Regions from separate parts of the Leclercia adecarboxylata genome, predicted to be linked through region 3. Evidence: predicted binding sites of a transcription regulator. Region 3 holds the regulator's gene; each other region holds the start of a gene.

Region 1 (5,468 bases), 1.3 Mb from region 3:
TTTGGTGTCGCGATACATTTTGTCCTGATCGACAAATACGCCTTTGGTCGGATAACGACCCAGCCACATATTGTCCATAACAGAACGCTGAAGTACCAGGTTAAGCTCCTGGTGAACCATCGAAATACCGTTTTCCAGTGCCTCTTTGGCGGAATGGAAATCGATCTCTTTCCCCTGAAAAAGAATGCTGCCAGAATCTTTTTGATAGATCCCAAATAAGCATTTCAATAACGTTGATTTACCCGCACCGTTCTCCCCCATTAATGCATGAATGGAGTGAGGCCGTACTTTTAAATTAACATTATCCAGTGCTTTAACACCGGGAAAAGACTTGTTGATACCGCTCATTTCCAACAAGAATCCACCGGACGACTGAGTCGTTGTGCTGACCATAATTATACCTTCTCGGCCTCGCGTCGCGTGATAAAAGGGCGCAGAAACTGCGCCCAGTGGAATGCAATAACTTATTTACCGGTGAACTGCGCCAGGTTTTCCTGATCTACGCCAACGTACGGTACGCGAACAACTTTATTCTCGATTTTCCAGTTAGTACCGTCAGCAGCGCCTTTGCCTTCTGCCAGGTTTTTCGCCAGATCGAAGGTGGCTTTCGCCTGGTTGTTAGCATCGTTCAGCACGGTACCGGCCATTGCGCCAGATTTAACCAGAGCCAGCGCTTCAGGCAGGGCATCCACACCAAATACCGGGATAGAAGATTTGTTATGTGCTTTCAGTGCTTCTACCGCACCCATTGCCATCGCATCGTTGTTTGCGATAACCACTTCAATTTTGTTAGCGTTAGGACCGGACAGCCATGCGTCCATCTTGTCTTTCGCCTGAGCGGTATCCCACATTGCGGTATCTAATGCCAGCTGCTGGGTTTTCAGACCCTTCTCGTTCAGCTCTTTGATAACGTAGGTGGTACGTGCTTCAGCGTCCGGGTGGCCCGGTTCGCCTTTCAGCAGTACGAACTGAACCTGACCATCTTTGTTCAGATCCCAGTTCGGGTTAGCCGCCCAGTGTTTAGCAATCAGGTCGCCCTGAATAATGCCGGATTCTTTGGAGTCGGTACCGACGTAGAACGCTTTGTCGTAGCTATCCAGCGCTTTACGGGAAGGTTCTTTGTTGAAGAATACCACAGGCACGTTCTGACCACGTGCTTTCTCGATAACGGTACCTGCAGCAGCCGGGTCAACCAGGTTGATTGCCAGTGCTTTCACGCCTTTCGCCAGCAGAACGTCGATCTGGTCGTTCTGTTTGGACTGGTCATTCTGGGAGTCATTCATCAGCAGCTGAACGTCTGGCGCACCTTTGCCTTCTTTCTCGATTGCCTTACGCACAACAGACATAAAGTTGTCGTCATACTTATAGATAGTCACACCAATACGGCTATCTGCAGCGTGCGCGGCGGCACCGAAAAACATGCTTGCCATAAGAGCAGACAGAGTCAACACCTTCTTATTCATGATATCTCCGATTTTTATGCAGGGTAGTTCGTGTGAATAAGGCTCGGCGGGCACATGTTAAAGAAACGTTGCTGCCGGCCGAAGTCCACTTATAAAATTTCTATCTTCCTTGGTCGGTAACGCTCCAGAATGCGTTTTTTTGGTTGTTTAACGTACCTTGGCTATAGTCAAAGTGATTAATCACCGTTACATAGCGTTTCAGTTGCTAAAACGCTGACATCATAGACAGCGCATTGTTAAGTTACTGTGAATTTACTCACAAATTGAAAACGGTTACATCACGACGAATTATTAGTTAGTGATCGGCACCACAATTTGCCGTATGGCAACCGAGTGGCGACGCACTAAAGTCGGCATGAAACAGTGTGTTGCATTGATATCCAGCTTGCCGGCAGCCCCCTGTAACGCCAGCTCCGTGGCCAGGCGCGCCATAGAGGCGATCGGGTAGCGAACCGTCGTCAGCTGAGGGTCCGTGTAACGGGCAATCGGGATATCATCGAAACCAATCAATGACAGATGCTGTGGCACCGCAATGCCGTTATCTTTCAGCGCGGTGAGCGCCCCCGCGGCCATACTGTCGTTATAGGCAAAGACGGCGGTCAGCTGCAGGTTACGCCCGAGCAGTTCCACCATCGCCGCTTCCCCGCCCTGCATGTCCGGCGCGCCGGTACCGATCCAGCTTTCCGATGCCGTAATGCCCTGTTCCAGCATGGCTTTCTGCCAGCCTTCCCGGCGCATGTCGTCATCCTCAATGCGGTGGCTGGAGGCCAGATAGCCGATGCGCTGATGGCCGTTGTTCATCAGCATCCGCGTCGCCATCATCGCGCCGCTGACGTTATCAAGGCAGACGCAGCGATGGGCGTAGCCAGGGACGATTCGGTTAATCAGTACCATGCCGGGGATCTGCTCCATCAGCGCGGAAAGCTCTTCATCGCTTAACGCTTTTGAGTGCACAATCAGGGCGTTACAGCGCTGGCGAATCAACACCTCAATGGCGTTACGCTCTTTTTCCGCCTCGTGATAGCTGTTGCCGATCAGCACGTATTTATTGTGCTCCTGGGCGACCATATCCACGGCTTTCACCAGCGCGCCAAAGAATGCATCCGACACATCCATCACCACTACGCCGATGGTGTCGCTGACCTGCGTTGCCAGCGCCTGGGCGTTCGCGTTTGGCCGGTAGCCCAGCGCCGTGACGGCTTTCATCACGCACTCCCGTGTCTCCGGACTGACCAGCGCGCTATTGTTAAGAACCCGGGAAACGGTGGCGACAGAAACGCCCGCCTGACGCGCGACGTCACGAATGGTGATCATATTCACCACCCTTATTTAGATTGCAGCAACTCACAGACACCCCCTGTGTTTAGCAAGGTGACTATTCTGGCAGCGAGAAGAGGAGGACTACGTGAAGAAGGTCACAAGGATGAAAACGGTTACATCCGTTTTGTTAATGATTGTGATCCAGATCGTTATCCGGATGTATTACTTGATGAAACCCCTGACGCACGTGCTGTCAATTGTCGCCACAGCCACTCCAGCGGCCCCTGACGGAAATGACGCAGCCAGAGAACCGAGAAACTAATATTCACCAGCCAGATGGGCAGAACAAAGCCGAGCAGCTGCAGGCGATCGAATTTCATAAATAAGCCGAGGTGATAGAACAGCGTGGTGCAGATCAGCGTCTGTAAAATATAGTTGCTCAGCGCCATGCGACCGACGCAGGCCACCGCCCCCACCAGCCTGAAACGGCAGAGCTGCGGCCAGTAACCGTACATCAGCGCGGCATAGCCAATGGTCTGGAACGGGGCGCTCAGCTCGCGCGGCGCCTGCAGCAGGAAGGCGCACCAGCGATAATCCCAGCCCACAGACCACTGGGCGATCACCGCCGGAAGGTTGATAGCCAGCCCCACCAGCACCAGCCACATCCCGGTACGCCGGTAATGGCGCTGGCTGAACTCGCCCTTCAGCCAGCCGGTTCGCATCAGCGCAGCGCCGATCAGCATCATGCCTGCCAGCTGCCAGCCATACTGCGCCCCGAGGGCCAGCAGCGTATTTCCGATCATATCCGCCCGGTTGCTGATGGCCTCCATACCGCCGCCCACCTTCCAGTACTGCTCATACTGCAGATTGGCCGCATCCGGCACCCAGGAGCGATTGGTCGAGCCGCCGGAGATAACGCCCAGCAGCAGCAAAATGGCCACGCCGATAAGGAACAGCACAACGCCGGTATTGAAGAGATTTTTGACATCATGGGCGTCGCGGATGATGCGCCAGCAGATCAGCCCCACCAGTCCGTAGGCCAGCAGAATGTCGCCATCCCAGAACAGCAGCCCATGAATAAAGCCAAACAGCACCAGCAGGGAGAGCCGGGCCTGGATCCAGCGTTTACCACGTTTCAGTAATAGCTGAAGGCCTGCCCCGAACAGTAGCGCAAACAGGGTGAGGAATTTGACCTGAGCGAAGAGATCCAGCATAGCCCATGTCCAGGCGTCGCTGAGGGTGATATCGCCATACCAGGCGGGATTGAGGTAAGCGGCTTTCGGCAAACCGAAGCCGCTTATATTCAGCAGCAGGATACCCAGAATAGCGACGCCACGAACGAAATCCAGCGTGACATTTCTTTCCATGTACCCTGCCCTGACGATCAGTTGTGGTGACGTACGGCGCGCAGGAACTCCTGGCGGGTATTCTGGCTCGATTTGAACAGACCGCCCAGCGAGGTGGTGGTGGTGGCGCTGGTCGCATCACGAATACCGCGCGCTTTCACGCAGTAATGCACCGCATCAATCGATACCGCCACGTTGTTAGTGCCAAGCAGCGTTTGCAGCGCGATAAGGATCTGCTGGGTTAAACGCTCCTGCACCTGCGGACGCTGAGCAAAGAACTGCACGATACGGTTAATCTTCGACAGACCAATCACCGCATCTTTCGGGATGTAGGCCACGGTCGCTTTACCGTCGATAGTCACGAAATGGTGTTCACAGGTGCTGGTCAGGGTGATATCACGCACGGTCACCATCTCATCGACCTTCATCTTGTTTTCGATGACGGTGATTTTCGGGAAGTTAGCGTAATCCAGCCCGGAGAAAATCTCATCGACATACATTTTGGCGATGCGACGCGGGGTCTCCATCAGACTGTCATCACTCAAATCGAGATTGAGCAGCTGCATGATTTCGGTCATGTGTCCGGAAATAAGACGTTTACGCGTTTCGTTGTCCAGATCCTGAACCGGTGGACGCAGCGGGGTTTCGAGACCGTGTGCGACCAGCGCTTCGTGGACGAGTGCTGCTTCTTTACTCATTGATGACATTCTTTTCTCCTGCAGGTGCGGTGCTCTTCTGCCCTCCGTGGGGCAAAATGTGCACTCATTGTGCGTGAGGCGGCGAGCATAATCCAGTATTCACCGCGATAATTATTCCAATTGCCGTTACCTTTCAACCTGACGCTGCCAGACCAGTCCGCCCGCAATAAACAATGCGATACCGGCAAGGCCCAGCACGGGCTCAAGCTGATGGGTAAGCCAGCTCGACAGTGCCGAGGTCATCGGGCCAATCAGCTGCCCGACCGCATAGCCGGTGGTGAGTAAACCGGCCATGTAACGCGTATGATTCGGCGCCAGCTCGCGCCCGTAGAGTAACGAGAGCTGCACCGCACACAAAAATCCGCCACCGACCAGCAGTGCACCGGTCACCAGACCGGCCATACCCGGCATCAGCCAGGCGGCAATCACCCCCACCGCCTGCAACCAGAGCACCACCGCCAGCCGACGATGGCTGGTAGAGACGTGGCGCAGAGCGATACTCAGGGCAATCCCCAGCATCGAGGCAAACCCGAACACCGGCCAGACAAACTGGGCAAAGGCGCTACCGGGAAAGCGCAACGCCGCCATTTGCGACAGAAACGTCGCCGGGAGAATGTAACCAAACCCGGCGAGGCTGTAGCTCCAGACCAGACGACGCAAATCCCGGGTCAGGGTCAGCGGCTCCGGCGTGGTGCCCGGGC
Region 2 (5,468 bases), 1.7 Mb from region 3:
GTGGAGCGGCTTTCGGCAAAGACCGTCTGGCCGTTGGCGTCGATAACAAAACGATCCCCGCTCACCGCTTTACCCAGATAGTGCACGCAGTCACCCAGACCGTGCTGCGCCAGCAACGCCTCCACCGCGTCGCGATCCGCTGCACGCACCTGAATCACCGCGCCCAGCTCTTCGTTGAACAGTGCAGCCAGACGATCGTCGCCCAGAGAGGCGATGTTTGCCTCAACGCCGCAGTGACCGGTGAAGGCCATTTCTGCCAGGGTAACCAGCAGGCCGCCGTCGGAACGGTCGTGGTAGGCCAGCAGTTTACGCTCTGCAACCAGCGCCTGAATGGCGTCGTAGAAGCCTTTCAGCTGTGCTACGTCACGCACGTCAGCCGCGTTGTCGCCCAGCTGGCGATAAACCTGCGCCAGCGCGGTCGCGCCCAGCGCATTGTGGCCTTTACCCAGATCGATCAGCAGCAGGGCGTTGTCTTCGGTGGCGAGCTGCGGCGTGATGGTGTGGCGCACGTCTTCCACGCGGGCGAAGGCGGTGATCACCAGCGACAGCGGAGAGGTCATCTCGCGCTGCTCGCTGCCTTCCTGCCAGCGAGTTTTCATCGACATGGAATCTTTGCCCACCGGAATGGTCAGGCCGAGAGCAGGACAGAGCTCTTCCCCTACCGCTTTTACCGCTTCGTACAGCCCGGCGTCTTCGCCCGGGTGACCGGCTGCGGCCATCCAGTTGGCGGAGAGCTTGATACGTTTGATGTCGCCAATGTGTGTGGCGGCAATGTTAGTCAGCGCTTCGCCTACTGCCAGACGGGCAGAAGCCGCGAAGTCCAGCAGGGCAACCGGGGAGCGTTCGCCCAGCGCCATCGCTTCACCATAGTAGCTGTCGAGGCTGGCGGTGGTCACCGCGCAGTTCGCCACCGGTACCTGCCACGGGCCTACCATCTGATCCCGGGCAACCATGCCGGTCACGGTGCGGTCGCCGATAGTGACGAGGAAGGTTTTCTCCGCGACGGACGGCAGATGCAGAACGCGGTTGACCGCGTCGGCCACGGTGACGCCCTGCAGGTCGAGCGCTTTACCGCTGGCTTTGCGGGACTCAACGTCGCGGGTCATCTTCGGCGTTTTGCCCAGCAGCACGTCCAGCGGCAGATCAATCGGCTGGTTGTCGAAGTGGGTATCGCTTAAGGAGAGGTGCATCTCTTCGGTGGCTTCGCCGATCACCGCGTACGGTGCGCGCTCGCGGCGGCACAGCTCGTCAAACAGCGGCAGCTGATCTGGCGCCACGGCCAGCACATAGCGTTCCTGGGATTCGTTACACCAGATCTCCAGCGGGCTCATGCCTGGCTCATCGCTCAGGATGTCGCGAAGGTTGAAGCGTCCGCCGCGGTTGCCGTCGCTGACCAGCTCCGGCATGGCGTTGGACAGACCGCCCGCGCCGACATCGTGGATAAAGAGGATCGGGTTGGCATCACCCAGCTGCCAGCAGCGGTCGATCACCTCCTGGCAACGACGCTCCATCTCAGGGTTGTCACGCTGGACTGAGGCAAAGTCGAGATCCGCGTCAGACTGGCCGGAGGCCATAGAAGAGGCTGCCCCGCCGCCCAGACCGATGTTCATCGCCGGGCCACCCAGCACGATCAGCTTCGCGCCAACAACGATCTCGCCTTTCTGCACGTGATCGGCGCGAATGTTGCCGATCCCACCTGCCAGCATGATCGGCTTATGGTAGCCGCGCAGCTCTTCGCCGTTGTGGCTGTCCACTTTCTCTTCATAGGTACGGAAGTAGCCGTTCAGGGCCGGTCGACCAAATTCGTTGTTGAACGCCGCGCCGCCCAGCGGGCCGTCGGTCATGATGTCCAGCGCGGTAACAATACGCTCTGGCTTGCCGAAATCTTCTTCCCACGGCTGCTCAAAGCCCGGGATACGCAGGTTGGAAACGGAGAAACCGACCAGACCCGCCTTTGGTTTTGCCCCACGACCGGTTGCGCCTTCGTCACGGATTTCACCGCCGGAACCGGTCGCAGCCCCCGGCCACGGCGAGATCGCCGTCGGGTGGTTGTGGGTTTCAACTTTCATCAGGATATGCGCAGGCTCCTGATGGAAGTCATAGCGCCCTGCTTCGCGATCGGCGAAGAAGCGGCCCACCTCGGAACCTTCCATCACCGCAGCGTTGTCTTTGTAAGCCGACAGTACGTGGTCAGGGGTTTTCTCCATGGTGTTCTTGATCATTTTAAACAGCGACTTCGGCTGCTGCTCGCCGTCAATAATCCAGTCGGCGTTGAAGATCTTGTGACGGCAGTGCTCAGAGTTAGCCTGCGCGAACATATAGAGTTCGATGTCGTTCGGGTTGCGGTTCAGCTTAACGAACGCATCCTGCAGGTAGTCAATTTCATCTTCCGCCAGCGCCAGGCCTAAACGCAGGTTGGCGTCAATCAGCGCCTGACGGCCCTGGCCCAGCAGATCCACGCTCTGGACCGGTGCAGGCTGGTGGTGAGAGAAGAGCTGCTCTGCGTCGTCGAGAGAGGCAAACACGCTCTCCATCATGCGGTCGTGCAGCTCGGTTGCCACGACTGACCACTGGGCGTCGGTAAGGCTGGAGGCTTCAACGTAATACGCCACGCCCCGCTCCAGACGGTTAATCTGGCTCAGACCACAGTTATGGGCGATGTCGGTTGCTTTAGAAGACCAGGGGGAGATGGTGCCAGGGCGAGGCGTGACCAGCAGAAGTTTACCGTTCGGGGTATGGCTGCTCAGGCTTGGGCCATACTTCAGCAGGCGTTCCAGTCGGACCATCTCGTCTGCCGACAGAGGCGCGGTCAGGTCAGCAAAATGGACATACTCAGCGTAAATATTGCTTACCGGAAGGTCGGCCGCCTGAAAACGTGCCAGCAGTTTGTTGATACGGAAGGCAGACAGTGCAGGCGAACCACGCAGAATTTCCATCATAAGTCTCTCGTCTTCGAAGCGCCGGAGGCGCTTACAGTGTGCGCAAGGGGGGAAAACGGGCGCCATTATAGTGGATCCTGCGCGCCGACGAAACCGTTTGCGTCGTAATAAAATCGTTGCTGGCATTTAGCAACAAATGTTGCCGCGCCTGCTAATAAGTTGCCAAGTGGCGTAACTTTGCGCAAAATGCCGCGAAATCTTTGGTAATACTTGTTTTAACTGTGGCCAATACTAACCAGAATAATACACAGCATATAGAATCAACTTATTGAAAAAATTAAAGATTAATTACCTGTTCATCGGCATCGTCACCCTGCTGCTGGCAGCGGCCCTCTGGCCATCAATCCCCTGGTTCGGTAAAGCCGAAAATCGCATCGCCGCCATCCAGGCGCGGGGGGAGCTGCGCGTCAGTACCATTGTCTCTCCCCTCACCTACAGTTCGGTAAACGATAAAGTCATTGGACTGGATTACGAACTGGCGCAGCATTTTGCCGACTACCTGGGCGTGAAGCTGAAAGTTACGGTGCGCCAGAACATCAGCCAGCTGTTTGACGACCTTGATAATGGCGATGCCGATCTGCTGGCCGCAGGCCTGGTCTATAACAGCGAGCGCAGCAAAAATTATCAGCCAGGCCCGACCTACTACTCTGTCTCGCAGCAGCTGGTCTATCGCGTGGGCAGCCTGCGCCCGCGCACCCTTGCCGGCCTTACCGCCGATCGGCTTACCGTCGCCCCCGGCCATGTGGTGATTGACGACCTGCGGGCGCTGAAAGAGAAAAAGTACCCTGACCTCAGCTGGAAGGTTGATGAGAAGCTCGGCACCACGGCGCTGCTGGAGCAGGTGACGGACGGGAAACTGCCCTACACCATCGCCGACTCGGTTGCCATCAGCCTGTTCCAGCGCGTTCACCCGGAGCTGGCCGTGGCGCTGGACGTCACCGACGAGCAGCCCGTCACCTGGTTCAGTCCCCTTGACGCCGACCAGACGCTCTCCGCCGCCATGCTCGATTTCTATAACGGGATGAATGAAGACGGCACCCTGGCGCGTCTGGAAGAGAAGTACCTCGGGCACGGCGACGATTTCGACTATGTCGATACCCGCAGCTTCCTGCGGGCGGTGGATAACGTCCTGCCGGAGCTGAAACCGCTGTTTGAGAAGTACGCCCAGGAGATTGACTGGCGTCTGCTGGCCGCGATTTCGTATCAGGAGTCTCACTGGGATGCGCAGGCCACCTCGCCAACCGGCGTGCGCGGCCTGATGATGCTGACCAAAAACACCGCCCAGAGCCTGGGCCTCACCGACCGTACCGACGCCGAGCAGAGCATCAGCGGCGGCGCGCGTTACCTGCAGGATATGATGGCGAAAGTGCCGGAGACGGTGCCGGAGGAGGAGCGGATCTGGTTTGCGCTGGCGGCCTATAACATGGGCTATGCCCATATGATCGACGCCCGCGCCCTGACCGCGAAAACCAAAGGTAATCCGGACAGCTGGTCAGACGTAAAGCAGCGCCTGCCGCTGCTGAGCCAGAAGCCGTATTACAACAAGTTAACCTATGGCTATGCGCGCGGCCACGAGGCGTACGCCTACGTGGAGAATATCCGCAAATACCAGATAAGCCTGGTGGGGTATCTGATGGAGAAAGAGAAAGAGGCGCTGACGGAGCAGCAGCTGGCGCAGGCCTATCCGGTGGTGTCACCGGATGAGCTTACTCACCCGATTACTTCGATTCTGCCTTTTGCTGCTTTTTCTGCTGACGCCGCATTCGAAAGAAGTCACTTAGCAACGCCGAACACGCTGGTGCCAGTACCCCTCCAATAATGTTGACCTGATGATTCATGCCGGGGTGGCTGAGCACGTCCAGCAGCGAACCTGCCGCGCCGGTTTTTTCATCCCGCGCGCCATACACCACCGTGCCGATCCGGCTGTGGATCATCGCCCCGGAGCACATAACGCAGGGTTCGAGGGTGACATACAGGGTGGTATCCAGCAGGCGGTAGTTTTGCAGCACCAGCCCGCCCTGGCGTAAGGCCATAATTTCGGCATGCGCGGTAGGGTCATGGCGACCAATCGGGCGATTCCAGCCTTCGCCAATCACCTGATTGTTGTGTACCAGTACGGCACCAACCGGGACTTCGCCTTCATCCCAGGCACGTTGGGCAAGCTGGAGCGCGTGGCGCATCCAGTATTCATGATTAAGTTCGGGGTCGGACAACGCAGCATACTCCAGTCTGAAAAGCGGGCGCATTATACACACCCGCTATGCATAATCACACAATCATTCCAGTTGCTGCAGTTCGCCCAGCGGCGTGACGCGCCAGCGGTGCTGGCAGAAGTAGAGCAGCGGGTTATCCTGTTTGCTGTCGCTGTAGCCGCTGTAGAGCCGCAGCGGGGTGCCGATTTTTTTCTCCAGCTGCACCACCTTCTCGTGGCCGAGGCAGCGCATGGTCAGCACCCAGCCGCCGTAAGCGCGGCCAATCTGGGTGGCGATCAGATTGACGCGCGGCAGCCAGGGGGTATCAAAATAGACC
Region 3 (5,468 bases):
ACGGAAGAGGATAACCCCGGCGCATCGCTCGCTACACGCATCACGCGCATCTGCAGCGGTGGTACTACCGCAAAGGTCGCCATTCCCCACACCACCATCGCAAATGCCGCGCCCACTTCGTTACGCGCCAGCCACGGGATCGCCAGCATGATGACGATCAGCAGCAGTAAAAACCCCTTCAGGGTGCCGCTCACGGAGCGGTCCGCCAGCTTGCCGCCGAGGAAGTTGCCAAGCGAGAAACCGACGCCAATCAGCACCAGCATCGCGGTGACAAAGGCAGGCGTGGCGTTGTTAATGTCATGCAGGACCGGTGCAATGTAGGTGTAGAGCGTAAACATCGCCCCGGCACCGAGCACGGTAGTCAGCAAGGCCGAGAGCACCTGCGGGCGCATCAGCACCGCCAGCTCTTTGCGCACTTCCGGCTTTTCGCCCGCCCCGCCCGCTGGCAGAGAGAAGAACAGTGCGATCATCGAGACCACGCCGAGCAGCGCGGTTGCGAGGAATGACATGCGCCAGCCGATCGCTTCGCCCATCCAGGTCGCGGCAGGGACGCCGCCGATGTTGGCGATGGTCAGCCCCATAAACATGGTTGCCACGGCGCTGGCCTGTTTGTGCTTCGGCACCACGCTTGCGGCCACCACAGACCCGAGGCCAAAGAAGGCGCCGTGGTTGAGGCTGGTCAGAATGCGCGACAGCAGCAGGGTGGTGTAATCCGGGGAGAGCGCCGAGAGAACGTTACCGACGGTAAAGATCGCCATCAGGAAGATCAGCGCGTTACGGCGACCGCGGTGCGACAGCAGCAGGGTCATCAGCGGCGCCCCCACCATCACGCCGATGGCGTAGGCGCTGATCAGCATGCCTGCCGCGGGAATAGAAACATCCACACCCCGGGCAATCACCGGTAACAGCCCCATCGGGGAAAACTCGGTGGTGCCGATACCAAACGCACCAATGGCCAGGGCCAGCAGCGGAAAATTGATTCTCATACTTCAACTCCAGACACCGTGTCGTCAGGCGACACAGAACAATGAAGGCGAAAGCATGACATCAATCACAAAAAATGAGAAGTTAACAATTTGGCAAAAGATTTTTGCAGGGAGCGTAACAATAAAGGAAGGGAGACGAGGGAGCGGTGACTCCCTCGCGAGGATCAGTGCAGCGCAGCAGTCAGACCGCTTGCTACGATCAGACCCAGAACAATAATGGTGGTAACCAGCGAAAACTTAAGATCGGTACTCATCAATTTTTCTCCTTTTAATCACCCCATGAAGAGTGAGCTTGCTCATTTTTGCACAGTTCAGGGTAAAAATCTTGCGGGAATTAGGTTGATATCCATTTTTACTCTTCCCCTTTTGGTCAAGATCAGACAAAATTCCACGCTAAATTTATTAGCGTACCGGCCATTGACCCCCTCCTGACGTCCTGTGTCGTTTTCCCGGCGTACCGCAATTCAAATTGCGCAATTAGGGCGAGTGAAGGCAAACGTTTACCTATTGGTTTTTCAGGAGCTTAGATATGGTCTGGAGTGACATCTGATGGCAACAATTAAAGACGTAGCGAAACGCGCAAACGTTTCCACTACAACCGTATCACATGTTATTAACAAAACCCGCTTTGTGGCGGAAGAGACGCGTAACAACGTCTGGGCAGCGATCAAAGAGCTGCACTACTCTCCCAGCGCCGTGGCCCGCAGTCTGAAGGTGAATCACACCAAATCGATCGGCCTGCTGGCGACCAGCAGCGAAGCCCCCTACTTCGCAGAAATTATTGAAGCGGTAGAGAAAAACTGCTTCCAGAAAGGCTATACCCTGATCCTCGGCAACGCCTGGAACAGCCTCGAGAAGCAGCGGGCCTACCTGTCAATGATGGCGCAAAAGCGTGTCGACGGCCTGCTGGTGATGTGCTCCGAATATCCGGAGCCCCTGCTGACGATGCTGGAAGAGTATCGCAATATTCCGATGGTGGTGATGGACTGGGGCGAAGCGAAAGCCGACTTCACCGACTCGGTGATCGATAACGCCTTTGAAGGCGGCTATATGGCCGGACGTTATCTGATTGAACGCGGTCACCGCGACATCGGCGTTATTCCGGGGGCGCTGGAGCGCAATACCGGTGCCGGGCGTCTGGCCGGTTTTATGAAAGCGATGGAAGAAGCGTTAATCACGGTGCCGGAAAACTGGATCGTGCAGGGCGACTTTGAGCCAGAGTCCGGCTATCGCGCCATGCAGCAGATCCTCTCCCAGAGCCCGCGTCCGACCGCTATTTTCTGCGGCGGCGACATTATGGCGATGGGCGCCCTGTGCGCCGCCGATGAAATGGGTCTGCGCGTGCCGCAGGACGTTTCGCTGATCGGCTATGATAACGTGCGCAACGCCCGGTTCTTCACCCCGGCGCTGACCACTATCCACCAGCCAAAAGATTCGCTGGGGGAGACGGCCTTCAACATGCTGCTCGACCGTATCGTCAACAAGCGCGAAGAGTCGCAGTCCATTGAAGTGCATCCGCGTTTGATCGAACGCCGCTCCGTCGCCGATGGCCCGTTCCGCGACTACCGCCGTTGATCCCCTCAGGGAGCCAGCACCTCTGGCTCCCGCAGCCACTCCCTGTTCATCGTTTCACTGTCCCCCAGATAATCCAGCAGCCACGCCAGCGCCGGTGACATATCGTTTTGTTGCCAGGTCAGGCAGCAGGCCGCATCCGGGAACGGGTTCTCCAGCGTCAGTTCCACCCATTTGCCGCTGTCGATCCACGGGCGGGCAAAATGCACCGGCACCATCCCCACGCACAGTCCGGCCGAGAGGCAGGTTGCCGCCGACTCCCAGTCCGGGGTGACGATCCGCCGCTGGTTGTCCAGCAGCCAGGTGATGCGTTTTGGCAGCGAGCGGGAGGTGTCTTCCCGCACCAGCGACGGCCAGTTGCGCAGGGTATCATCGCTGAGCGGGTCGGGAAGCGCGGCCAGCGGATGATGGCTCGCCACCACGCAGATCCAGCTCAGCATGCCCATATCGCGAAAAGCGTAGCGTCCCCCCACCGGGATCGCCTGGGTCGCGCCGATGGCCATCTCCACCCTGCCGTCCGCCAGCGCATCCCACACGCCGTTAAAGACCTCCTGGGAGACCCGCAGCTCGACGTCAGAGAAGTGACGGTAAAAATCGACAATCATCTGGCGGGTGCGCTCGGGGCGAACGATGTTGTCCACCGCAATGGAGATGTGCCCGCGCCAGCCGTTGGCGATCTGCTGGCACTGTTCGCGGGTGATCTGCATTTTTTTGATAACAGAGCGCCCCTCCTTCAGAAACCACATGCCGGCCGGGGTGAGCTCCACGTCGCGATGGCGCCGTTCAAACAGCGGCACCGCCAGCCACTCCTCAAGCTGACGCACCGTATAGCTGATCGCCGAGGGAACGCGGTGCAGCTCCTGGGCCGCGCCGCTGAAACTGCCGTTACGCGCCACGGCGTCCACCACTTCAAGGGAATATTCAGACCACATTTTCTGCCTGCAAAAAATTTGAATGCAACCGCCAAATATTAGCGTTTCACAAGCGGGATTGCACTGCCTACACTCAGCGGCTACCTAAACCTGCACCCATAAGGACAATAAAACAATGCAACCCAGGAAAGGATTTTTAGTCTGGCTTGGCGGCCTGAGCGTACTGGGCTTCCTCGCCACCGATATGTATCTGCCTGCCTTCTCGATCATGCAGGAAGATCTGCAAACCCCGGCGGCCGCCATCAGCGCCAGCCTGAGCCTCTTCCTTGCGGGCTTTGCTTTCGCGCAGCTGCTGTGGGGACCGATGTCCGACCGCTTCGGGCGTAAGCCGGTTCTGCTGACCGGTTTAGCCATCTTCGCGCTGGGCTGTCTGGGCATGCTGTGGGTACGCGATGCCACCTGGCTGCTGGTGCTGCGCTTTATCCAGGCGGTAGGCGTCTGCGCGGCGGCGGTCACCTGGCAGGCGCTGGTGACGGACTACTACCCGGCGACGCGGACCAACCGGATTTTCGCCACCATCATGCCGCTGGTGGGGCTGTCACCGGCCCTGGCACCGCTGCTCGGCAGCTGGATCCTCGCCCATTTCAGCTGGCAGGCCATTTTTGCCGTGCTGTTTGCCATCACCCTGGTGCTGATGATCCCGGCCTTTTTCCTGAAACCGGTCGCGGCAAAAGCGGATCGGCCTGAGTCCCGCGTCACCTTCTTCACCCTGCTCCGCTCGCGTGTTTATCGCGGTAACGTGCTGATCTACGCCGCCTGTTCCGCCAGCTTCTTCGCCTGGCTGACCGGCTCGCCGTTTATCCTCAGCGAGATGGGCTACAGCCCGGCAGCGATCGGCCTGAGCTACGTGCCGCAGACCATCGCCTTCCTGATTGGTGGCTACGGCTGTCGCGCTGCGCTGCAAAAATGGCAGGGTCACCAGATGCTGCCGTGGCTGCTGGGCCTGTTTGCGCTCAGCGTGATAGGCACCTGGGCGGTAGGGTTTATTCCGGGCGTGAGCCTGGCGGAGCTGCTGATACCCTTCTGCCTGATGGCGGTGGCGAACGGCGCGATCTACCCTATCGTCGTCGCGCAGGCGCTGCGTCCCTTCCCGCAGGCCACCGGCAGCGCGGCCGCGTTGCAGAACACCCTGCAGCTGGGCCTCTGCTTCCTTGCCAGCCTGCTGGTCTCATGGCTGATTGCCACCCCGCTGCTGACCACCACCAGCGTGATGGTCGCCACCGTGATACTGGCCGCGCTGGGCTACCGGATGCAGTACCTCCCTGCCCGCCAGCAGCATGACGAGATGCAGGCGGAGTCCTCTCGCGCCTGATGGCGTAACTGATTAGGGTGCTAACGATTTTCTGTTGAAGCACCCATTTATCAGGCCTATACTTATTAGCGCATTCTGATAAATACGAAAATTATTAAGTATTAACGGGAGCCGGAGTGCTCCCGTTTTAGCATGGATGGCCTTTCGGCAAGGGTTATCTCCCTTCCTCTGTTCTACGTCGGATATTAGCCTCGCGGGTCACACCGTGAGATTTCTCACAAACCATAAAGAGCGGCTACGCTGTTTAAGGGTTCTGATCACATCATGTGGTGGAGAAGCTATGAGTTCATCGTGTCTGGAAGAAGTCAGCGTTCGCAAAGATAACTGGTACCGGATAATCAATGAAATGCTGAGCCGTGCAGGGATCACCATCAACGGCCCGGCATCCTTCGATTTGCAGGTCAAACACCCCGACTTTTTTAAACGCGTCCTGCAGGAAGGGTCGCTTGGCCTTGGCGAAAGCTATATGGACGGCTGGTGGGAGTGCGAGCGCCTCGATATTTTTTTCAATAACGTCCTGCGGGCGGGCCTGGAGCAGCAACTGCCCAACCACCTGAAGGATACCCTGCGTATTGCCGCTGCCCGCCTGTTCAATCTGCAAAGTAAAAAGCGCGCCTGGATTGTCGGCAAAGAGCATTACGATCTCGGCAACGATCTGTTCAGCCG

The links. The regulator PurR, encoded in region 3, represses purine synthesis genes. The targets are predictions, from matches to a motif close to CANGCAAACGTTTGCNTG.
Region 1: the regulator PurR is predicted to act here: its motif matches at 2,886-2,903, upstream of galS (HTH-type transcriptional regulator GalS).
Region 2: the regulator PurR is predicted to act here: its motif matches at 3,026-3,043, upstream of purL (phosphoribosylformylglycinamidine synthase).

The regions. Positions count from the first base shown of each region.
Region 1 is NZ_CP040889.1:372,057-377,524, forward strand. It holds gene mglA (galactose/methyl galactoside ABC transporter ATP-binding protein MglA) at 1-393, opposite strand, end outside; gene mglB (galactose/glucose ABC transporter substrate-binding protein MglB) at 465-1,463, opposite strand; gene galS (HTH-type transcriptional regulator GalS) at 1,755-2,777, opposite strand; gene yeiB (DUF418 domain-containing protein YeiB) at 2,933-4,090, opposite strand; gene folE (GTP cyclohydrolase I FolE) at 4,108-4,776, opposite strand; gene FHN83_RS03645 (YbfB/YjiJ family MFS transporter) at 4,894-5,468, opposite strand, start outside.
Region 2 is NZ_CP040889.1:725,043-730,510, forward strand. It holds gene purL (phosphoribosylformylglycinamidine synthase) at 1-2,939, opposite strand, end outside; gene mltF (membrane-bound lytic murein transglycosylase MltF) at 3,208-4,758, shown strand; gene tadA (tRNA adenosine(34) deaminase TadA) at 4,658-5,185, opposite strand; gene yfhb (phosphatidylglycerophosphatase C) at 5,216-5,468, opposite strand, start outside.
Region 3 is NZ_CP040889.1:4,147,512-4,152,979, reverse strand. It holds gene FHN83_RS21550 (MFS transporter) at 1-986, opposite strand, end outside; gene cydH (cytochrome bd-I accessory subunit CydH) at 1,151-1,240, opposite strand; gene purR (HTH-type transcriptional repressor PurR) at 1,536-2,561, shown strand; gene punR (DNA-binding transcriptional activator PunR) at 2,567-3,490, opposite strand; gene punC (purine nucleoside transporter PunC) at 3,606-4,802, shown strand; gene cfa (cyclopropane fatty acyl phospholipid synthase) at 5,083-5,468, shown strand, end outside.